DNA from 2 places in the Bradyrhizobium sp. 172 genome. Region 2 is predicted to be linked to the other one. Evidence: riboswitches for the same ligand, from Rfam matches in the RefSeq annotation. Region 2 holds a riboswitch; the other holds the start of a gene.
What was found. Region 2 has a riboswitch for cobalamin ahead of IVB07_RS25015 (DUF1636 domain-containing protein). Riboswitches for the same ligand answer to the same signal wherever they lie in the genome.

Region 1: it holds a riboswitch for cobalamin, as region 2 does, so the genes downstream of both, metE (5-methyltetrahydropteroyltriglutamate--homocysteine S-methyltransferase) here and IVB07_RS25015 (DUF1636 domain-containing protein) in region 2, are expected to answer to the same signal.

The regions. Positions count from the first base shown of each region.
Region 1 is NZ_CP064701.1:7,024,252-7,036,256, forward strand. Features, by position in the region: gene IVB07_RS33365 (hypothetical protein) at 1,767-2,060, opposite strand; gene IVB07_RS33370 (hypothetical protein) at 2,588-2,830, opposite strand; gene IVB07_RS33375 (hypothetical protein) at 3,496-3,828, opposite strand; gene IVB07_RS33380 (cytochrome-c peroxidase) at 4,076-5,143, shown strand; gene IVB07_RS33385 (hypothetical protein) at 5,982-6,146, shown strand; gene IVB07_RS40535 (hypothetical protein) at 6,586-6,714, opposite strand; gene metE (5-methyltetrahydropteroyltriglutamate--homocysteine S-methyltransferase) at 7,098-9,413, opposite strand; cobalamin riboswitch at 9,513-9,712, opposite strand; gene IVB07_RS33395 (hypothetical protein) at 10,084-10,254, shown strand; gene IVB07_RS33400 (4Fe-4S binding protein) at 10,815-11,018, opposite strand; gene IVB07_RS33405 (EAL domain-containing response regulator) at 11,638-12,005, opposite strand, start outside.
Region 2 is NZ_CP064701.1:5,165,061-5,177,065, forward strand. Features, by position in the region: gene IVB07_RS24990 (precorrin-2 C(20)-methyltransferase) at 1-655, opposite strand, end outside; gene IVB07_RS24995 (precorrin-8X methylmutase) at 658-1,287, opposite strand; gene cobG (precorrin-3B synthase) at 1,287-2,450, opposite strand; gene cobN (cobaltochelatase subunit CobN) at 2,447-5,695, opposite strand; gene cobW (cobalamin biosynthesis protein CobW) at 5,695-6,744, opposite strand; gene IVB07_RS25015 (DUF1636 domain-containing protein) at 6,741-7,124, opposite strand; cobalamin riboswitch at 7,219-7,437, opposite strand; gene cobO (cob(I)yrinic acid a,c-diamide adenosyltransferase) at 7,478-8,113, shown strand; gene IVB07_RS25025 (cobyric acid synthase) at 8,124-9,572, shown strand; gene cobD (threonine-phosphate decarboxylase CobD) at 9,561-10,523, opposite strand; gene cbiB (adenosylcobinamide-phosphate synthase CbiB) at 10,535-11,476, opposite strand; gene cobU (bifunctional adenosylcobinamide kinase/adenosylcobinamide-phosphate guanylyltransferase) at 11,598-12,005, shown strand, end outside.

The sequences.
Region 1 (12,005 bases), 1.9 Mb from region 2:
GCGTCTCGGTGATGTCATGCCTGCCCTCCAGCCTTGGTCATATCGGCATCTTTACTCGCTCGCGTGCCATCAGGGGGCGGCCTGCCCCTCTGCATGTCGATGCAAAGGCTAACAGCCGCCTGTTGCGCAGGGGTTTGCAACGAGTGTGCCAGCGCTGATTGAACACAAAAACCCACGTCTGTAGAACTAGATAGCTGGCAGGATGCGGATGTTATAAACCCGACCCTGCGTGGCACCGACAGGCGTACCCGCTAACGCTCTGTCTGAAACAAAACAATCACTTGCGCTCTCCGCCAGCGAGATAGGTAGAGTCTTCGCGCGCCGGCGTCACTCCGGTGCGCAGCTTTGCTTGGCGCCCCATCGAGCGATCGCAAACACGATCGGCTCGAGAGAGTTCAGCGCACGTAGATGCGCCCATGGTGTTTGCGATCGATACGGAGCAAGTGATGATTGAGCGCTGCAGCACCTCTTCTGGATGACTAAGAGAACTCAGTTGTCAGCAGACGGCGTTGTTTCACTTACAGGCGATCTTTCGGTTCGCTCGTCATTCCAGTTGATCTCGTGGAGACGCGCTCTAAGTGGCGACACCCGATCTCGTGGAGAGCATTGGGGCTGATCGATTCTCAGCCCGCGATAGCCTTAAAGGCGCAAGCTCGTGGCCCTTGGTCATTCGGGGTAAAGAGGTCGGCGTTCTACAATGGCCCGTCCTTGTCATTCGGCAGTCCAGTTGCAGCTCGCTTCAGCATCTCGGTAAGACAGGCCGCGACGCAATTCGGCGCTTCGATCGGGCGCGCGTCGACTTTCTTTTATCACCGCTTGCGGAAGCGTGACGCGGTGAGCCGACGCCGGCACGCGGCACCGAGTGCAGCGACAACGAGGCCTGTCTGATGATGAGCGCGAGGCGCTGCTCCCACTACAGACGGACACCACTAGAGCGGCTCCATCAGCGCGGGCTGCCCTCAAATTCGCGTTGAGCGTTCATCCTCCGTCAATGAAGCTTCGCATATTCTCCGTTCGGCAAATAGGGCCCCGTGGATAGCCTACTTTTATCTACTTCCCGGCGCGAAATTGATGCTTTCCAGCCTTAGGGCCAACGGCATGGGGCAAAACAAACCCGCCGGCTGGACGGCGGGGGCTTGAAGCGAGCATGACGGGTCCGAGATCTACGGAGCGGCTCGGCTGCTCATCGTCCGGCCGATGTTGCGGAGGTTGAGATTACACCGAGGGCGAGCCAGCGCTGCATTCCGGGTGCGCCATTCTTGGCATCGCGGAACCAGCGCTTCTTCTGTTCGCGCTTGCGCTCAGGGCTTTTGCTCGGTCGATTGGGGATGCATACCCCCCAATGCTCACGCAGCGGCCTCGTTCTGGCAGAGTAGAATCCGGCGTCAGTCGCAACCAGCCGCGGCACGCCCCCTGGTAGGTGCGATGGCCGTGATCAACAGATCGCCATTGCGCCGCCGGACATAGAGTTAGTCGACAATCTTGCAGCTTGATCATTTTGCCGAACTCATTGGGCTTGCCGGCTTGTCCTTACGGATGATCTCGGGCCGGCGGCTCGAACACGCTGAGAACCTTATCTTCCACATGAGTGTCGCCGTGGAAGATGCGCGCCCAGGCTCTTGACGGATCACCCGCAGCACCAGCGGCAACATCCGATCGAGCTCCGCGCGGAGTCCCCTCCAGTGCGATCTGCTGCAGAATGTCCGTCGCCCTCTTCACTCCTTTGGATATTTCTGCGCTTGCGGAAATAAAGCGTAAGACACGAGTCACTTCCAAAAAAGAGATTCTGGCCAATCTATGAACTCCAATTCGAAGCTACGTAGGCCAGTAAGTTTGGTGGTGAATTTAAGGGTCTTCCCTGAAAGGGCTGCCAATGAGCCAGATGCGAACTTGAATACTGTCGTGCCGGAAGTTGCGACCGCAATGCCTTGCTCCCCTTCCATGCTAGAGAAGCCGGTCGCCTCGGAGAGTTGCCCAATTGCAACTCCCTCCAGCGCGCGGTGAAATTCCAGGGACGCTAGGTACGTTCCTTTATCAGCAGCCCACTCGCTGACCGACACTGCTGTAATCCCCGCGTCACGCGAGAGACCATCCGCGATCCGGCAGCCATATTGAACCGTGAGAATGACCCGCTCGTTCCGAACTCCGACCGGCTCTCGATCGGCGGCAGTGATCGTGCACGCGTACCGCCTTGTGTCCGCAACCGCGCTCGCGCTTAGCCCGAGCAGCTCGAGAGCGGAACATAATGCAAAAGCGATAGCGGCTCTTCTCATTCGGCTACACCTAGTCTGGAGTATCGTTCGCCTGCTCTGTACAACCTGACGCTACGGCCGATTCAAGCTTCTTCGATCGCTCTGTCGGATGAAAGCTACTCATGGTGACCGCGGTTTCGCAGAAACGGCGCAATCGGTGTCCCCCAGCCGTGGTCCTGGATGGCGGGCCCGAACGGTTTCATTATCGGCGCTCACCGCGGGCCAGCACATCGGTGAAAAGGCTGAGGACCGACGCATTTCAGCTCGGCGGCGGCCATGATGGCGCGGCGGTGCGCGGCGACGGAGCCTACGTTTCTGACGCAGGCGCATGCGTTCTATGAGCCGACGCCATTTTGCGCGCCAATGACCTGCGGCTCCCGAATTTTGCTTGACAGTGTCAATGTAAAAGGAAACGTGGTCGCTAGGAGCCGTTCAAAGGCAGATTGCCGCTCAAGCAGGCGATCTTCGAGAACCTTACGCTCGAGATCACTCAGCTCGCTTTTAAGCCTTCTTCGACAGCGCCAAATGTCATTCCGCACGTGGCGGATCTCATTCAATCGATCGTCAATCGCAGCCATCACCGACGCCATATCTAACTTGAACCAGCCATGGACAACTGGTCAATCACGTCCTTCCCTCAGTAAGACGCGGATGAGATCTCACGACCTGGCCATCTGCGGACATGATGTAAAGATCTCCTACCAACATGTCCTCTTGTACGGAAGTCTTTCAACGCAAGAGCACGAAGTGACCATTGCTTCTGCAGAAGTTCAGCGATTCTTGCGACCAGCGCGCAGGATTTCAAAAGCTGCCACTCGGCCGTGAGTGGGTCGAAATGGTTATCTTATCCCAACCCACACGCGGCCCGATCAGGTGTCAGGCCGGCACTTCAGCTGGTGTCGAATGGGAATATCCGAGTAAATCGGACGGTCGTACCGTCAAACTCTAGTCTTGGTAACAGATTTGAGATGGGCAATTGCTCTGCCAGCGAACCCCAGGTGGGATTCAAGGCAAGCCATGTTCAGGCTTCGGGGCTCGTCTGTTACAAACGAGCGCGATTTCGGAGGCGGCGCGCAAAGAGCCGACCCGAACTGAGTCGGCGAGCCTTCAGTCGGCAGGGCGAGGCGAAATCGTGAGCGATGCGCACCGCCGGGCGCCTCGGCTCAGTGTCTCGCCGTAGGCCAGCGTAGATCTTTGTACCGCCGTGCCACGTGTGGCCGGCAAGCCTGGCAATCGGATCTCATCACAAAACTTCCTGAGCGATGATGTCTAGCCGGGACTGGCGCTTGTCGCATCTGTGACACTGTATGTATTCATCAAAGCAAGACATCCGACGTTGTTCGGCAGCCCGGACTCGTTTTGTACCTAAATCAGCAGCTTGCATGTCAGATGCAAGACTGGCATGGGGGTTGCTATTGTCCAGCGACACCGTGAGCGCTGAGCGCGACCAGCGGTGCAACACGGATAGACTTCGCTGGAGCGTATTGGCCACCCAATCGCTCAATGGAGAACCGATGCGGCCACCGGACAGATTATCCTTTTTCGGCACGCTTATTGTTGTCAGATCGGCCATCATTCCGAAGGTTGCGGCGCTAGTCTGATCTACCAAGGTCGTGATCTAAGCTCAAAGCGAATTCGCGAATCAAATAACGGCTTAAAGCCTCTTGGGCGAACGCCGGCAGCGAGCACCTCGAAATCGAACATTTGATGCAGCCTCGCTTCACAGGATCCGGTGCATGCTGCGCCGGCCCGTTGAGGGAACAGAGTGTGGCATCGCTTTCGACTGTTTCCTTCGTATCAATCAGAACTGATGAGGCGGGTGTATGAACAAATCGATCCGGGAGCTTCGGCTTGTGGCTGAAGCATCTGTTTTGGCGATTGGCCTGTTGATGTCGTCAGGAGTTAGCGCGGACGATGATCTGATGAGAACCGCCAGGCAGATCTTCCATCCGATCCCCTCAATCATTCCTGCGGTAAAGGACAATCCAGTCACGCATGAAAAGGTCGAGCTTGGCAAAATTCTGTTCTTCGATCCGCGGCTATCGGCAAGCGAGATCATTAGCTGCAATACGTGCCACAATCTCGGCAGCGGCGGAGTCGATGCCGGTCCGACCTCAGTCGGTCACGGCTGGAAGGTCGGCCTACGTCGGGCCCCAACCGTCTACAACGCGGTGTTCAATTCGGCGCAATTCTGGGACGGACGCGCCGCGGACCTCAAGGCGCAAGCAACTGGCCCTGTGCAGGCGAGTGCCGAAATGAATGCGACTCCGGATCATGTGCTCGACACCTTGAACTCAATGGCCAGTTATGTCGTCTTGTTCAAAAATGCTTTCCCGAACGAGGCGAGACCGGTCAGCTTTGAAAACTTTGCGAAGGCAATCGAGGCTTTTGAAGCCACTCTCATCACACCTGCGGCCCCGTTCGATCAGTATTTGGAGGGCAATACACATGCTCTCGATGATCAGCAGAAGTCAGGGTTGGCGCTGTTTATGGAGAAGGGATGCTCCTCTTGCCACAATGGAATCAATGTCGGTGGACAGGCCTACTTCCAGTTCGGCGTGATGAAGAAGCCGGACGCAACCCTGCTTCCGCAAGCCGATAAGGGCCGATTCGCGGTCACCAAGGCGGTCGGCGACGAATATGTCTTCCGCGCTGCGCCGTTGCGGAACGTTGCTTTGCGAGCCCCTTACTTCCATTCGGGCCAGGTTTGGAGCCTGAAGCAAGCTGTTGCCTTGATGAGTGAAATCCAGCTCGGCGCCAAGCTTAGCGATGGGGAAGAAAACGACATTGTCGCGTTCCTGAATTCGCTTACCGGGCGGCTACCTAAGATCGAGTATCCGATACTACCCACCCGGACGAACACGACGCCAAAGCCTTCAATAGACAGATAGGATTAACAGCACCGGCCTCATATCTTGCCGAATGATAACAGATGCGACGCAAGAACCCGGCGTCCCGCAATGACGTTAAAATGAATGATCCCGTGCTGTCACTCATAACCAAGCGATCGGGTAGGAGGAAGCCTCGCGGCTTCCCCCTCCCACACCACCCTACGTACGGACCCGTAAACCGCGGTTAGTCAAGCCCGATTGAGATGGCGGTGCAGTCCAATGAGGAACGGCAGACCGAGGTGCACGAAAAAGGCGGCGCGATAAGCGTCGTTCATGTGGCTGGCCCCGGCATTCCACCAGGCCACGGCCGTTGAAGGCCGACTGCCATGCCCGCTCCGGATCGAGCCCACGTTGCATCAAGCGCTTGGCAGGTGTCCATGGTCGCTTCCACGGGCGCCAGAGGCCCGCCTTGGGGTCGGACGAATAGCCGTGGCCAGCGTTGCGGTGCCGGCTTGCGAACGCGTCCCTCAGCGCCATCCAAAGCCGGTCATCAAGAGAGCGCGCGATTCGCTGTCCACGCCGCGGATGCCCTTGGTCAGTAAGACGCGGTCCACGATGGGCCCGAGCAGCTTCTCTATTTTTTTGGCCGACCCTCTCCCACATCTCCGTTACGGCCGCCCAGTGAGCTTCCTGCTCCTCGTGACTCTCAGTGTCCGGCGTCCAGCCAGCCGACACCCGGCGCATGAACTATGGCGACACTCCGGGCGCGGCTCTCGCTGTCCGTCCAGACGCGATGGAGTTCGCCTGCCAAGGCCGTTGCCTGGCGGTGGGTCGGATGCACGGGAGCGTCATTGCGGACGGCCTGCCAAACACCCTCTAGATAGGCCGCGGCGACTCCATGCGCGACTTCGCTTCGCTGGGCTCTGTGGGTGCGGAGGGAAAATCGAACGGCCTGAGCGCTCTCGCTAGGCGTCACAAAAACGAAATCATCACCGAGCGGAATAGCCAGCTCGATGCCCGCAGCCTTGGCGCGGACGTCCGCTGGAATGCGCCGCACGAATGAAGGAAAGCAAGACCCGTCCCGGCGCATCGGCCGAACAACCCTGAACAGCAATGTTACACCCCATTGTTACACAGTCGGGGCCAGCGCAACACTCTGAAAGAGCATAACTTCTCGAATTGCTGCACATCAAGAAGTTGATGGTGCCCAGGAAAGGACTCTGACCTCCAAGTCATCGACCGGACACCACTCCGGTCGAATCGCGCCAGTCACGGCGGTCCGCGCCATGCCTGGCGCACCAAAAAAAGCCCGGCCTCCTCCGGAGGCCAGGCGAAAGTCACGCAGGAACGACGCTGCTTTACGCATCGCACCAGCTTTCGTCGGCAGGGAGGACTTACCGCCGATCGATCTTCGGCGAGGGCATTCGCCGTCAAACAAGGAGAAACGGATATCACTCCGCGCGAAATCTGGAGCCGTTTGCCTTCCGCTCCTGTCGGAAACTTCACGACTTTTCCACCACTCGCCCGCTGTCCGGTTGGGACGGCAGTGCCTTGACCGAGATGGGATCCTGCGCCGGTTTGGCTGCCGTGCCCTGAAACACAAGCGGCAGTTTGCCGTCGCACAGCAGCATTTGGTACGTCCCCAAAAACCAACAACGCTCGATTACCTCTCCCGAAGAGCGTGCCAGGGCCTGAATTTCGTATGACGTTCCGTAAGGACCGTAAAATAGATTGTTGTGATGAGACGCATCCACGCGATGGATAAATGAAAAAGTCGGGCTGTGCTTCGCGTCGAGCGTTAATGACGTCGCAATAGGACCTGATCGGACCTCGCCGGCATGCTGTCGGCCGTCGGGTCGAGAATCGAGCTTGTCGCCGGCTGTATGCGACCGCCTCCGCCGACGCCCGCCCGCATTCCGCGGCGCTGGGAACTTTGAAAGCTCCCAAGGACATCGTAAGCCCCCAAAGCGCGTGCATCTTGTTCACAAACGCGTTGGCGAAACGCTCCGGCCCATCATGGCTCGGCCCGCAACTCGCGTGCGGCGGCCACCATATTGACGAGCGCGGGACGCACCTCCTCCCACCTTCGCGTTTTCAGTCCGCAGTCGGGATTGATCCAGAGCTGCCGATCGGAAACTCGCTGCCGCGCCAACACAATAAGCTGCTTGATTTCCGCCGCTGCGGGAATGCGCGGTGAATGAATGTCATAGACGCCGGGCCCGATCTCATTGGGATATTTGTAGCTCTTGAAGGCCTCGAGCAATTCCATCTTAGAACGCGACGTCTCGATTGAAATGACGTCGGCATCCATTGCTGCGATCGCATCGATGATTTCGTTGAACTCGGAATAACACATGTGAGTATGGATCTGAGTTCCGTCGGCGACCGGGGAGGAGCAAAGGCGGAAGCTGTCCACCGCCCAATCGAGATAGTTCTTCCACTGCGATTTGCGTAGCGGCAATCCCTCCCGCAACGCAGCCTCGTCGATCTGGATCATGGTCGCTCCAGCCGCCTCAAGGTCGATGACCTCATCTCGGATCGCGAGAGCGATCTGTCGGCATGTCTCGCGCCGCGAGATGTCGTCACGGACAAACGACCAGTTCAGGATCGTCACCGGTCCGGTCAGCATAGCCTTGACGGGTTTTTTGGTCAGAGACTGCGCATAGCGCCACCATTCGACGGTCATGGGCTTCGGCCGGGAGACATCTCCGAACAGGATAGGCGGACGAACGTACCGCGAGCCATAAGACTGAACCCAGCCATGCTTGGTGAAAGCGAAGCCCAACAGCTGCTCGGCAAAGTATTGAACCATGTCATTGCGCTCGAACTCACCGTGTACGAGCACGTCCAGGCCGATATCTTCCTGCCACTTCACGGTACGGGCTGTCTCCGCTTTCAGAAGCTGCTCGTACTGCGTGTCATTCAACGTTCCCCGCGCATGAGCCGCGCGCGCATTCCGGACATCGGCCGTTTGCGGGAAGGATCCGATGGTTGTCGTTGGAAACATCGGCAATGCGAACGCGACGCGCTGGACGTCGGCACGCTGGGTGAACGCACTGCGACGGCGAAGCATGCTATCGTCGATCGCGGCGATTCGTCCGGCGACATTCGCATTGTGGATCTCGGGCGATGTTTCGCGGGTGACGGCTGCCCCCTCCGAAAGCGCAAGTTCATCGGCCACCTCGGCAGCATGGCCGGCCAGCGCTTTGCCCAATATCGAAAGTTCCTTGATCTTCTGAACTGAGAACGCCAGCCATGTCTTCAGATTGGGATCGAGATCGGTCTCTAGCTCAATGTCGATCGGAACATGAAGCAGCGAGCAGGAAGGAGCAATCTGAACACGGTGCCTGCCCAATTTTTGGACCATAGGAGCAAGTTGGTCGAGCAGCGCCGGAAGATTGGAGCGCCACACGTTCCGACCATCAACGACGCCTAGTGAGACCACGAGATCTCTACGGGTTGTGGCGACAATTGCGTCCAACTGGTCAGGTGCCCGAACCAGATCCACATGAAGCCCGGCAACGGGCAAGGCCAAGGTTGTTTCAAGATTGTCGCCGATAGCCCCGAAATATGTGGCCAGCATTATTTTAAGGGCCGGCACAACCTTTGCGAAATGAGCATAGGCCCGGCGGACAGCCGCCCGCGATGCTTCGTCGACGTCCATCACCAGGCATGGCTCGTCCAGCTGAACCCATTCAGCACCGCGCGAGGATAGTTCGCGGAGAACATCGACATAGACTGGGAGGAGCCGATCGAGCAGCGACAGCGGATTGAATGCGGGATTTGCGCTTTTGCCGAGCTTCAGGAAAGTGACTGGGCCAACTAGGACGGGGCGCGTTTGGTAGCCGAGGCTTTTTGCCTCCTCATATTCCTCGATCGGCTTTCGAGAGGAATACTTAAAGATCTGATCCCGGTGAAATTCCGGCACCATGTAGTGGTAGTTGGTATCGAACCACTTCGTCATTTCCTGTGCGGCTACGCCAGGCCCGTGCTGAGCGTGACCACTGTCCTGAGCGCCACGCGCCATGGTGAAGTAGGTCTTGAGCGACACAGGACCTTCGGTCCAGCCATAGACGTCGGGAATGGCGCCGACCATTAGGCTGGTATCGAGCACATGGTCGTAAAACGAGAAGTCATTCGAAGGAATGACGGTCGCACCGCGGGATTTCTGCCGTGCCCAATTAGCGGCACGAAGTCCACTCCCCGCCTCGAGGAGCTCGGCTTCGCTGGAGTTTCCCGCCCAGTAGCTCTCGAGCGCGACTTTGAGTTCGCGTCGTGGGCCGATGCGTGACGTCCCCAGTGTGGCAACGGGAAGCGAAAGAAAAGACATAGCTCAGACCCCATGATTGGGGCAAAGGCCATGGCGGACGCATGCAGCGAATATCGCGTGAGCGACAGCTGCTTGGCGCACACCGGGACACCCCGCCCGTGGACGATATATTGTCGAGGCAGGTCTCCTGGCTCGCGGGTCGTCGCTGCTGTCCGGCCTTCCCGAAGCCGCATGGCTTCAGTGACTTCGTTGGACAGCGGCTCGCCGCTTACAGTTGCGGGGGCAGCGCCGGCATTGCACCGGCTTCCCTCTTAGCTCCGGATCAAACGAATCCGAAGACCACGACGACTGGCATTAGGCGCACGAGGATCGATCCGTCAACCTACTAAGTGTCGCCGCGATATTGCCCAAGCGATTGCGAGCTGTACCAGCTAGGGCACAACGGTCTTACTCCCGGCCTGGTAAAAACGCCTAGATCTGTGGAGCCTCCGCTTGTGAATGCGTCCGTCAACACCCGCTTGGCGTACTCGGATGAGCCAACGCGAGCAGAACGAACGCGGTGGGCGCTTCGACATCTGCGTGATCGCGACAATCCGGTCTTTTCCGTCAGCAGCTTCTCGAACTCGCCCGCGAGGACGTTTGCGATCATCCTCGGCCGGCATCCGCTTGATCACAGCGCCATGAGGCTTCTTAGGAATTGTCAAGGCCGGGTTGCTCCAGGATCAAACGGATGATCAGGCCGGACTGCCCGGACTGCCTGTGTTCGGCGGACCCCGCGACGAGCCGTGAGCTCGATCGCTCCGTGGCGTTGGTCAAGATGATCTCCTTCGGTGTGCCAAGCATTTACGTGCTGAGCGACTTTGGCCGCGCATTCGTTGTTTCCGTCGCCGCTGGCGAGTAGTGCAGCCTGGACGTTGGCCTGCGCGGCATCGCAGGAACAGTTCCGGACGTCAGGATGCGCGCTAACTTGCGAAACTGGAGTAAGCAGCGAGAGCGCGGGCGGCGGGGATCCTGTTACGACCCTAGCTCCATGCACTCGTGCATGGTGACCGTGGGCAAGCGGATGCCGAGCTTCTCGTACGTCTTCAGGATCTCCGGACCGATCTCGTCGCGCGTGGAGACCGTCTCTTCGGCTTCGAAGTGACCTAGCTTTAGATATCCTGCAAGCTGATCTTGGGATATTCGACGCCCGTCCACCTCGCCTCGGCTCGTCAGCCAACGACGATAAGCCTCAACGCGACGACCTGGAGCATCGAGGCGGCCTTGTCATTATTCGAAACAAATTTGACGGTCTCCTCTGACCGAGCCCTTCGAGCGTTTCTCGGAGTCGATCAGCGCCTTAAGCTCATAACGATGTTGATCGACCTCGATACGCCGCACGCGGACGGCGGCCTCCACAAGCTCGACATCTAGTCCTTCGTTCGCGAAATCGAGCGGTGAAGCCTTCTGGACGCGGGCTGGTTATGTTGTCTTAGACGGGACACAGGTGTCAGGCACCGGACAGACCACAGCGCATTGCGGCGTGTCGGAATGGCCCTCGCACTCCGTACACTTTTTTGCATCGATAACGTAAATGTCGCGCTTGAGGCTGATCGCCGCGTTGGGACACTCGAACTCACATGCCCCACAAACGGTACATTGCGAAGCGACGATCTTGTAAGCCATGCCTTCCGACTCCTTAGGCGAGCGATGCCATTGGCGATCCCTTTCAAATGCCGTGCCAAGGACAGGCGCGCTCAATGATGGGCAATTTGCCCAATGGTGCTGTGCGGGGTCTGAGACCATGTTGCATCTGCGACAGCATGGGCCGCTTCAATATCAAGCCGTGCGAGCCCTCGGGCCCCTACTCCGATAGCCAGTCGCGACTCGACTGCAGCGAGTTTCCGTCGGTTTGTCTGGCATGGCAGCGCGGGGCCAAGCGACGCTCGACGATTCCCGAAACCGGCAGCGCGAGTAAAAGCCGCGAGCCGACGCACGTCTACGCCGGATGTCGGCAAACCTCCGGTCACACGCCCTGACCGGAGATTTTGTCCAAGCCGCGCTCACGCCTGCAACGTTAACTCCGCGGATTGACTCGCTGGAGCCTTGCCAAAAGGGCTTTGTGCTACAATAACCTTCGGCATCGCTTCGGAGGGAAATGAAGTTCGGCCGGGAGGAGCGATACTGGGTTTGCAAAGTGACCGATTAAATTGCAGTCAGCCGCATGCCTGGTGCCGAGTAGGCATGCCGCGCGGGCCAGCGCTGGTACGCTTTGCCTGGCTGTGCTCAGTCACTCCTCATACAACTATTTTGGACGAAGTGGAACAGGGCTGAAAGATGAGTGTGCAAATTGCTTCAGCGGCATGGCCTTTCCGAACAGATGGCCCTGCGCAAGGTCGAAGCCGAGTTCGGTCACAGCGATCAGGTCGGCGTGGCTCTCCACGCCTGCGGCGACGGTGCGCACACTGTACTCTTTGGCTAGATCGACGATATGGCGGCACACCGTTCGCTTCAGGGGCCCATTTCCGCAACCGGCGACGTACTGCCGGTCCACTTTTAATTTCATGAACGGGAATTTTTCGAGCCCCATCAGCTGCGGCCAATTGGCGCCGATATTGTCGATTGCAAGGCCAATGTTGTGAAAGCGAACCTCACGCGCGACCTCGATCAGGA
Region 2 (12,005 bases):
TCTCCGCAAGCCGCACCACGCGCTCGCCCGGCATGGTGCCGCGCTCGACCAGCCACGCATCGTCCAGCCGTCCGGCGGCAGCGAGCGCGCGGCGCACTTTCGCGAGATTGCGCCCAGTCTTCATGATCACGAGCGCATCGGAATCGCGCATGCGGCGTTCGAGCTCGTCCTCGGCGAGCGTGCCCATGAGCACCGTCGTCACGTCGTCGCCGAGCGCAATCGGCTGTCCCACGCCATTCCAGCAGCCGACCATGCCGGGAATGCCGGCGATCACCTCGATCTCGACGCGGCCCTGCAGGCGCATGTGCAGATGCATGAAGGAGCCGTAGAAGTAAGGATCGCCCTCGCAGAGCACGACGACGTCGACCGCGCGCGCCAGCCGCGCCAGTCGCTCCGCCCATTCGTCGTAGAAGCCGGCAAGCAACTGGACATATTCAGGCGTGTCGAAGGCGATCTCGGTCGTAACAGGATATTCCATCGGATATTCGGTGACGTCGGCAGCCAGCATGCCCTCGACGATGCGGCGCGCCTGGCCGGGCCGGCCCTTTTTGCGGAAATAGGCGACATGCCTCGCGCCGCGCACCGTGCGATCGGCGCGCACGCTCATCATATCAGGGTCACCGGGGCCGAGACCGCAGCAGATGATGCGTCCCATCGCTATTCGCTCCGGCTCGCCAGCGCGTTCACGGCGGCGACCGTGATCGCGGAACCGCCAAGGCGGCCCTCGACCGTCAGCGCCGGCACCGGGGAAACGGCCATCAGCGCAGCCTTGGATTCGGCCGCGCCGACGAAGCCGACCGGACAGCCGATGATTGCCGCGGGCCGTGGGCAGTCCCGGTCCTCCAGCATGTTGAGGAGATGGAACAGCGCGGTCGGCGCATTGCCGATCGCCACGATCGCGCCGTCGAGATGCGGCCGCCACAGCTCCAGGGCCGCGGCCGAACGGGTGTTGCGCATGGACTGCGCGAGCGCGGGAACGGTCTCGTCGCCCAGCGTGCAGATGACGGCGTTGGCGGCGGGAAGCCGCGCCCGCGTAATTCCTTCAGAGACCATGCGCGCGTCGCACAGGATCGGTGCGCCCTTCTGCAAGGCCGCGCGTGCGGCGACCGCCATGCCTGATGTGAAGCGGATATGCGCTTCGAGGCCCACCATGCCGGCGGCATGGATCATCCGCACCACCACCTGCTCCTCGTCCGGCGTGAAGCGCGCAAGATCGGCTTCGGCCCGGATGGTGGCAAAGGACTGCCGGTAGATCGCAGCGCCGTCGGTCTCGTACGTGTGCGGCATCAGTGCCCTCCCATCAGGATGGAGGGATCTTTGACGATGTCGTCGCGATTCAGCCCGCGCAGGATGGGCTCATCGCGCGTCGACCCGGCGCGCACGAGATCGAAGCCTGCGCCGGTCGCGACCAGAGTGATGGCGGCGGGACCAGAATGGGCGCAGCCCTTGGCACAGCCGGAGACGTGTAGCCGTGCGGCCGCGCCGATGTTCGGCGCCAGGGCCGCGGCAAGGCCACGGGTATCGGCATGCGCCTCGCGACAGCGTGGCGCACCGCTACAGGCGATGACGCGCAGCGCAGGGTCGTAGGCCTCGGTGATCAGGCCGGTCGCGTTCGGCATCACGCGCTTGGCTTCGCTCAAAACCATCCGCCACGGCGTCATGCGCAGCGCATGTCCGCAACCGGCGAACTGGTTGAGCGTTGCATGCGCCATCTGTCCGAAGGCGACCCCGACCATCGCACCTTGCGCATAGAGGCCGGGACGCGCCGCGGCCATGATCGGCGCCGGCTCGGCCTCGCCGCGCAATGCCGCCGGCAAGATTGCACCGGCTGCAAGATGCGCCGCCATCCGCCCTCGCCCGCCTCTCGCGCCGCCGGAGGTCACGAACCAGCCGGCGAATGCGAGCGCGGTGGTCACGGCCTCGCCACGTGGGACCGAGCGGCCGAGTTTGTCGCCATCAGCCCGTACCAGCAGTCCGCCGGAACCATCGCGCTCGATCCGCACGTCGGCGGAATCGCCCGCAAGCACGCGTGAGGTGCCGTCGTCGATGGCGAAGCCGAACTTGGTTGGAAGTTCGAGCTGGCTGTCGGCGAGCGCCTCCTCGAGCTCGGCGGCGAGCGATTGGGTCTCGTCCCCGCTACGCCAGAACGGCGTCACAAGAATGTTGCGACGGGATTCGGTCTCCGCATCCGGGTCGAGCAGCGCCAGTTGGGAAAGGCCATCGAGCAGCAGCCTGTGGCTGGTCTCGTTGACGCCCCTGATCTGGAGATTGGCCCGGCTGGTCACGTCGATCAGGCCATTGCCATGGCGTTCGGCGAGATGAGCCAGTCCGGAGATCTGCGCCGCGTCGAGCCGTCCGCCGAACGGACGCACGCGGGCCACCAGCCCGTCGCCCGATTGCATCGGGCGCAGCGCGCCGGGACACCAGCCCTTGACCACGGAAGCACTCATGAGGCCTCCCGCAGCGCAGCCGCAATCGAGTTGCGGCGCGTTCGCCAGAGCGAGGCTTCATGCAGGCGCGTGAAACACGTTTCCATCGCGGCGAGTGCCGCCGGATTTTCGCGGGCCATGAAGGCGTGGACGTCGTCATGGCCGAGCGTCGCATCGTAGTAGAGGTCGAACAGATGCGGCGGCACGGCGCCGGCCAGATGCGCGAAGGCGGCCATGTGCTCGAGCGTCGCGGTGATCTCGGCCGCCCCGCGAAAACCGTGGCGCATCATGCCCGCGATCCAGGCCGGGTTGGCCGCGCGCGCGCGGACGACACGGGAGATTTCCTCGGTCAGCGTACGCGCATGCGGCTGCTCGGGGCGCGTCGCATCGAGATGATAGAGCGATGGTCCCGCCGCGCCGAGATGGGCCGCGGCAGCCGCAATGCCGGCCTCATGCGCGGCATAGTCGGCCGCGAGCAGAAGATCGGTTTCCGGCAAATCCTGCATGTGAACAAAAGCATCGGCCGATACGATCCGCTTCTCGATACCGGCACGATCGAGCTTGATTTCGCCATCGGCCGAGAACGCCCATGACGATGCCGAGAGCCACGCTTCGCCGGCGGCTTCGCGCGTCTCGGGCGTGAAGGCGTCCGGGATTGCCGAGAGACCCACGCCGTATTGTCCGGGACGCGGCGCGAACACGCGCGATGTGCGATGGCGATATGGATTTTCGTCGCCCTCGTCCTCGCGGACCGACAGCGCCGCGGCTGCCGCCTCGAACAATTGCGCAAGGCCTGAGAAGACGTCGCGGAACAGGCCCGAGACGCGCAGCGTGACGTCGATGCGGGGCCGGCCAAGCTCCGCAGGCGCGATGATGTCGTAGCCGGTCACACGGCCGGAAGCATGATCCCAGCGCGGTGCGAGGCCAGCCAGATGCAGCGCCATGGCAAACTCTTCGCCCGCGGTGCGCATCGTCGCCGAGCCCCAGAGATCGACGACAAGGCCCTTTGGCCAGTCGCCATGATCCTGCAAATGACGACGTAGCAGTTCTTCGGCGAGCTTGATGCCTTGCACGTGCGCCGACGGCGTCGGCACCGCGCGTGGATCGACGGCAAAGAGATTGCGACCCGTCGGCAGCACGTCCTGACGGCCGCGATAGGGTGAGCCTGACGGCCCCGGCGCGACGCGCCGGCCCGCAAGCGCGGCCCGCAAAGCGTCGCGTTCCGCGTCGCCGCAGGCGCCGCGGCCGAACACGTGCAGGCCGTCGCCGAACTGGCTTTCCTTGAGATCGCAAACGAAACGGTCGATCCGCGGGATCGCTTCGGCCGGCGCGGCCGCTGCATCGAGGCCAAGATCGTCTTCGAGGCCGGCCGCGCGTGCCTCATCGCGGATCGCGGCGATCAGACGCTGGCGGCGGGCGGGATCGAGGCCATCGGCCGTCGAGTACTCGTCGAGGAGCTGTTCGAGCCTGCGCAGCCCGTCCGGCACCGCTGATGCGGCGAGTTGCGGCGGCAGATGGCCGATCGTGACGGCACCCAGGCGCCGCTTGGCCTGCGCGGCCTCGCCGGGATCGTTGACGATGAAGGGATAGATGACGGGCAAATCGCCGACCAGGGCTTCCGGCCAGCACGCCTGCGACAGCGCCACGGATTTTCCGGGCAGCCATTCCAGCGTGCCGTGCGCGCCCATGTGCACGACGGCATCACAGCCCTGCTCGCGGAGCCAGAGATAGAACGCGACATAGGCATGGCGCGGCGTGCGGGCGAGATCGTGATAGTCGGCATCGCGCGCGGTCGCATCGCCACGCTCCGGCTGAACCGCGATGATCGACCGGCCGCATTGAATCGCAGCGAAATGGAACGCGCCGTCGCGACAACCCGGATCGGTCTCCAGCGCGCCCCAGGCTTGCGCGAGATCATCCTGCAACACTTGCGGAAGGCGCGACAGTGCAGCACGGTAATCGGCGACGCTCCAGCTCAAGGTCTGCTTGAGCAGCGTCTCACCGAGCGCATGGACCGGATCGAGATCGAAGCCGGCCTCCGCGAGATCGGACACCAGGGCCTCGACCGACGCCAGCGCATCGAGACCCACCGCGTGCGCGATCTGATGCGGACGGCCCGGATAGTTGGAGAGCACGAGTGCCATCCGCTTGTCAGCGGCCGGCGTCTCCGCAAGACGCCGCCAGGCCGCAACGCGCGCGGCCACGGCCTTCACGCGCTCCTCGTCGGGCTTGTGTGCCAGATGCGAAAATTGCAAATCGGGATCGCGCATCGCGGCAGACTTGAAGCTCACCACGCCCGCGAACAGGCGGCCGTCGACCTCGGGCAGCACCACATGCATCGCGAGGTCGCCGGGCGACAGGCCGCGGAGCGAGCTCGCCCAGTCCTCGCGGCGGGCCGTGGAGAGCGCGACCTGGAACACGGGGCAGGATGCGGCATCGAACGGCGTCGTGCCGTCGTCGCCCATCGCCGAGAACGCCGTCGCATTGACGATCGCGGCCGGAGGATTTTGCGCAAGATGCACCCGCAACCAATCCGCGACCCCCGCGGCTTTCAGCGAGGTGACGAACACACCAAACACGTCGAATCCCTTCTCGCGCAATGCGGCGATCAGGGCATCGACCGGGCCGGTGTCGGCAGCGGTGAGATAGGAGCGATAGAAGGTCACGAGCGCGCGCGGCCTGCCCTCACCCGACGTCGGCGCGGCGACGACGCCGCGCGCGGGGTCGTAAAAGCCCATCTCGGGCACTGTCATCTCGCCGATAACTGGCCCCGCATAGAGTCCGGAGGCCAGCGCAAGCTGCGCGATCGCGGCTTGCGCCGCGACGGGGCCGCCGGTGTCGCAGAGCACCTTGAGCCGCCGCAACGTCGAGACCGGCAGGGTCGAATACGCGTCCAGCCGCGTATCGTCGCGGCCGTCGGCCGGCAGCACGGCCAGCACGATGCCGCGCTCCTTCGCCAGCTGCTGCAGGGCCGCGAGCCCATACGGCCAATAGGATTCCCCGCCGATCAAACGCACGAGAATGCCGCGCGCGTGCGCAAGCGTGCGTTCGACATAGGTGTCGACCGAGAGCGGATGACGAAGTTCTGCGAGATTGACGAGCCGCAGCGACGGCAGGCTGTCGCGGCCACGGCGCCAGCCGGCCGCGAACGCGGCAAGATCGGAATCCGAATACGAGAGCACCACGAGATCGGCCGGGTCCTGGCCAATGTCCCTTGGTATCGCGGTCTCCTCGAGACCGCGGCTCTCGCGGAAGACGACGTGCATCAGATACCGGATCCTGAAAGACCGAGTCCCGCCTTGATCGCGGCCTCGTCGATATCGCCGTGCTCGCCGATCACGACCAGCTTTGACTGCCTCGCGCCCGCGCCCCAGGGCTTGTCGAACTGGTGGCGCACGCGCTCGCCCACCGCTTGCAGCAAGAGGCGCATCGGCTTGCCTTGCACCGCGATGTAACCCTTGACGCGCAGCACATTCTGCTCGCGCGCCAGACGCTGAACGGATGCAACCAGCGCTTCGATATCGGTGACCTCAGGAAGATCGATCACGACGGACGCAAAATCGTCGTGCTCGTGATCCTCTTCGCCGTCGTGATGCGAGGGACGCGCGGCGAGATCGTTCTCGGCGGCAGCACCGAGGCCGAGGATGAGGCGCGCGTCGATCGCGCCGTCGGTGATCGCCAGCATCGGCACGCGGCGCGACATCTCGGCGGTGATCGCCGCCTTGGCTGCTTCGAGGCCTGCCGCGCCCGCAAGATCGGCCTTGGTCAGCAGCACGATGTCGGCGCAGGCGATCTGGTCTTCGAACACTTCGGACAGCGGCGTCTCATGGTCGAGATTGCCGTCCGCCGCGCGCTGCGCTTCGACGGCGTCAGGGTCGGGCGCAAAACGGCCGGCGGCGACAGCTTCGGCGTCGGCCAGCGCGATCACGCCGTCGACCGTGATGCGCGAACGGATCTCCGGCCAATCGAACGCCTTGAGCAACGGCTTGGGCAGCGCCAGGCCCGAGGTCTCGATCAGGATGTGATCGGGCTTGACGGCCCGCGACAGCAGCTTCTCCATGGTCGGAATAAAATCGTCGGCGACGGTGCAGCAGATGCAGCCATTGGCGAGCTCGATGATGTTCTCTTCCGGGCAATTCGCATCGGCGCAGGATTTCAGAATCTCGCCATCGACGCCCTCGCTGCCGAACTCGTTGACGAGCACCGCGAGCTTCTTGCCATTGGCATTGGCAAGCAGATGCTGGATCAGCGTGGTCTTGCCGGAGCCGAGAAAGCCCGTGACGACCGTGACCGGGACTTTTGCGAGCGAATTCATTCGGCGGCCTCCGGCACGACGGCCAAGGGGGAAATGGGGGGAATGCGGGCAAGCGATTGCTTGCGGAATATCTCCGGGCGGCTGCGCCAGGGCACGAGGCCGTCGGGCGCGGCCGCATAGGCCGCGGCGCCCGCGACCACATCGCTCGCATTCGCATCCGACAGACGGCCATAGACATAGGACCAGCGGCCGGGCGCGCTGAGCGCGACGGAGCAACCCTGGTTGCATGCAGACAGGCATTCGACGGGAACCACGCTGACGCCGTCGGGCACGCCGGCCTCGAGGATCGCGCCATGCAGGCGCTTGCCGGGCGTCGTCTCGCCTTCGCCAAGTGTCTCGCCGGCGCGGCAGGTAATGCAGACATGAAGTGTGACGGTCATCGCTTCTTCCAGAATAAACAGCGGGAAGCGATGAGGCCCACGAACCGTTCTTGCGAAGGCCCGTTTCCCCGTCGCGGAACACCCCGTCCGCCGGTCCAAAATCGTCCGCGTTGGCAGGTCTCCCGGCTTGCGGAGCAGGGTTTCCCCTTCGATCCCCGCCTTCCCGATCCCCAGGGGATCAGTGGCTTCGGGCATCTCTCCGGTCACGGTCGCGGGGGCGGCTGCATTTTGGAACCAAATCTTGCCGATTCGGACCCTATCGCATTCCCTCTTCGCCTGTCGTAGGACAGGAACCAACGCCGGGCCACCATTTGCCCCCGACCGCCTCTTGTCAAGCCGAAGGACCCCGTCCGATGACGTCAGAACCGGATACCCAGACGGCCGACGAAACCGACGCCCGCCACGCCTCAAAAATGGCGAAGAAGAAGGTCGCCCGCGACAAGATCATGGCGACCAAGAGCGGCGAAAAGGGCCTGATCATCATCCACACCGGGGCCGGCAAGGGCAAGTCCTCTTCGGCCTTCGGCATGATCGTCCGCTGCGTCGCCCATGGCTTCCCCTGCGCGGTCGTGCAGTTCATCAAGGGCGCCTGGGACACCGGCGAGCGCCGCATGCTGACCGGCCATTTCGGCGACCTCTGCCAATTCCACGCCATGGGCGAGGGTTTTACCTGGGAGACGCAGGACCGCGCCCGCGACATCGCCGCCGCGCGCGCCGGCTGGGAGAAGGCCAAGGAGCTGATCCTCGACCAGAATCTCCGCATGGTCGTGCTCGACGAGATCAACATCGCGCTGCGCTACGACTATCTTGACATCGCGGAGGTCGTCGAATTCCTCACGACGCAGAAGCCGCCGATGACGCATGTCGTGCTCACCGGCCGCAACGCCAAGGACGAGCTGATCGAGATCGCCGATCTCGTCACCGAGATGACGCTGGTCAAGCATCCCTTCCGCTCGGGCATCAAGGCGCAAGCCGGCGTCGAGTTCTAAGAAACTCGCGATGGCGCGCGCATTGATGATCCAGGGAGCCGGCTCGGACGTGGGCAAGTCGCTCATCGTTGCCGGCCTCGCACGCGCCTTTGTGCGACGCGGCCTGCGCGTGGTCCCGTTCAAGCCGCAGAACATGTCGAACAATGCAGCCGTCACCGTTGACGGCGGCGAGATCGGCCGCGCCCAGGCACTCCAGGCGCTCGCCGCCGGCGTCGAGCCGCACACCGACATGAACCCGGTGCTGCTCAAGCCCGAGACCGATGTCGGCGCGCAGGTGATCGTGCAAGGAAAACGCATCGCGACCGCGCGCGCGCGTGAATATGCGGCGATGAAACCGTCATTGATGGGCGCCGTGCTGGAGAGCTTCGAGCGGCTGAAGGCGCGCGCCGATCTCGTTCTGGTGGAGGGTGCCGGCAGTCCGGCCGAAGTGAACCTGCGCAAGGCCGACATCGCCAATATGGGTTTTGCGCGCAAGGCCGATGTGCCGGTCGTGCTGGTTGGCGACATCGACCGCGGCGGGGTCATCGCGCAACTCGTCGGCATCAAGACGGTGATCGACCCGGACGATGCCGCGATGATCCAGGGATTTGTCATCAACAAGTTCCGCGGCGATCCCACATTGTTCGACGACGGCTACAGACTGATCGAAGAAAAGACCGCCTGGCGCGGCCTCGGCGTGCTGCCCTGGTTCGCGCGCGCCGGCGAGCTGCCGGCCGAGGATGCGCTGGGCCTGAGCGATGCGCGCAAACCGGGCCAATGCAAGATCGCCTGTCTCGCGCTGTCGCGAATCGCCAATTTCGACGATCTCGATCCGCTCAAGCTCGAGCCTGGCGTCGATCTCGTGATGGTGCGGCCGGGCGAGGCCATTCCCGGCGACGTGCGCCTCGTCATCATTCCCGGCTCGAAATCCACCCGCGGCGACCTCGCCTTTCTGCGCGCGCAGGGCTGGGACATCGATCTCCTGGCGCATTACCGCAGAGGCGGCCATGTGCTCGGCCTCTGCGGCGGCTATCAGATGCTCGGACGCAGCGTCGCTGATCCCGAGGGGATCGAGGGCCCCGCCGGCGACACACCGGGTCTCGGACTTCTGGATGTGGAAACGGTGATGAGCTCGGAGAAGACGTTGACACGCGTCGCGGCGCTGCATGCCGCCACCAATCAGCCGATCGAGGCTTATGAAATCCACATCGGCCGCACTGATGGGCCGGATCGCGCGCGGCCATTCGCAAGGCTGAATGGCGAACCGGAAGGCGCGATCTCGCGCGACGGACGCGTGCAGGGCAGCTATCTGCACGGCCTGTTCACGTCGGATGATTTCCGCAAGGCCTTTTTGGCGAAGCTCGACATTCCCGCCGGCGACGAGCCCTATCACGCCAGGGTCGAGAGTGCGCTCGACGCGCTCGCCGATCACATCGAGCGACATCTCGACGTCGGCGGCCTGCTCGCGCTAGCGCGCTAGAGCCTCGGCCAGGCGCGACCATTCGGGTTCGCCGCCCGGAAGCCCGAGGCGCAGCCATGTCGGCTCCCGCGCGAATACGCGCGACCAGATATGGCGACGCGCCAGCTTCTCCTGCGCGGCAAGGGCGTCGGGCGTCTCGTAGAGACGAAACAGCTGCGTCCCGCCAACGAGCGTCCAGCCTTGCGACTGAACAATGCGATCGAGGCGACCGCAGTCTCGCGCGAGCCGCGCGGAGGTGGCCTCGGCCCAGGCATCGTCACCCAAAGCGCGGCAACCGATCGCGATTGCCGCTCCCGAGACGGGCCAAGGTCCCGACATCGCCGCAAGCCTAGCGATATCGGACGAATTGCCGAGCGCGAAACCGAGCCGCAGGCCGGCAAGGCCGTAAAACTTTCCGAAGGAGCGCAGGATCAGCAGCCCCGGCCGATCCTCGGATGCAAGCGATAGCTGCGGGGCCACATCGGCAAAACTCTCGTCGACGACGAGACGGCCGACGCGCGGCAGCAGCGCCAGCAAATCCTTTGGCGTATGACATCGGCCGTCGGGATTGTTGGGATTGACGACAATGGCGAGGTCGGCGCCCGCGAGCGCGTCGAGCGCGCTGACCTCTTCCACCTCCCAGCCCGCGGCCGAGAGCACACCCGCATATTCGTTGTAGGTCGGCGCGAGGATGCGCGCGCGGCCGGGCGGCGCAAGTTGCGGCAGCAGTTGAATCGCCGCCTGTGCGCCGCCAAGCGCGACAACCGCCGCGCTCGTGCGGTAAGCGTGCCGCGCCGCCTGATGCAGCGCCTCGATCTCGGCGCGCGACGGCAACGCGCTCCACGCGCGCGAACTCACCTCGCCCACGGGATAAGGCAGGCGGTTGATACCGGTCGACAGATCGATCCAGTCCTCCGCGCGACCGCCGAAGCGCTGCTGGGCCTGATCGAGATTTCCACCGTGCTCGCGCATGCGCTGTTCTTTCACGCGAAGGCCAGGATCGCAAGGATGCCGGCGAGCAGCAGCATGGTGCGGCGGTAAACCGTCAAGCCTCGATCGATGTCGGCGGCAAGCGGATCGCGCGCAGCTTCATTCAGCCATGGCTCGTTCGTGATGCTGCCGTGATAGATCCGCGGACCGCTGAGCCGCACACTAAGCGCGCCCGCCATGGCCGCTTCCGGCCAGCCGGCATTGGGCGAACGGTGACGGCGTGCATCCCGCGTCATGCACGACAGCGCCTCTGATCGCCGTGGCGCCAGCAGCACGAACAGAAGTCCGGTCAGCCGCGCCGGAATGAAATTGGCGACATCGTCGATGCGCGCCGCGGCCCAGCCGAAGGCTTCGTGGCGTTCAGAGCGATGGCCGATCATGGAGTCCAGCGTGTTGATCGCCTTGTAGCCCAAAATGCCGGGCAGACCGAACAGCGCGCCCCAGAACACCGGTGCGACGATGCCGTCGGACGCATTCTCGGCGAGGCTCTCGATCGCAGCGCGCGCGATCCCGGCCTCGTCAAGCGCGGCGGGATCGCGGCCGACGATGCGCGAGACCGCCTCGCGTGCGGCGGCGATATCACCGGCCCGCATGGGATTTGCGACGGCAGCAACGTGGTCGTGCAACGAGCGCAAGGCGATCAGCGGCCAGGCCAGAACCCCGACCAGCACGAGCTGGATCAATCCCAAGGGAAGCAGAGACTGCAGCACCCAGCCGAGCGCGACAGCGAGCGCGATCACGACGAGTGCTCCGGCAAGACCCGCGGCGCGGCGAAATGCCGGCGGATCGGACGGTCGATTCCACGAGGTGTCGATGGCAGAGATCAGCCCGCCCAGCCAGGTGACGGGATGGCCGATCCGCGCGAACAACCACAACGGCCAGCCCAACAGGGCATCCACCACCATCGCCACCGCCATCGCACCCGCAAAACCCACACCCGCCTCCTGTCCCGCCCCTGTTGCGCAAACGACGGCCGGAGCGCAAGCCCCCGGCTGGCGGATTTCGGCTTTGTTTTTGGCCGCGTTTGGTGATTAGTCAGACCCACAGGAGATTTTTATGGCCGTCATCTTGATCACGGGCGGAGCGCGATCGGGCAAGAGCGCCCATGCGGAAAAACGCGCACGCAGCTTTCCGGGCCGACCCGTCTACATCGCTACGGCCGAGGCGCTCGACGCGGAAATGGAAGCACGCATCGAAAAGCATCGCAGACGCCGCTCAACCGATTGGATCGAGCGGGAGGTACCGCTCGATCTTCTGCAGGCGCTGATCGAGACCGATGGCGGCGGGCCTAGACTGGTGGACTGCCTGACCCTGTGGCTCTCCAACATGATGCTTGCGCAGCGCAACTGGGATCACGAAGTCATGAAGCTCGCTCTCTTCCTGCGCGGCCAGAAGAGCCCCGTCGTCTTCGTCACCAACGAAGTCGGCCTCGGCATCGTCCCCGACAATGCGCTGGCGCGGAGC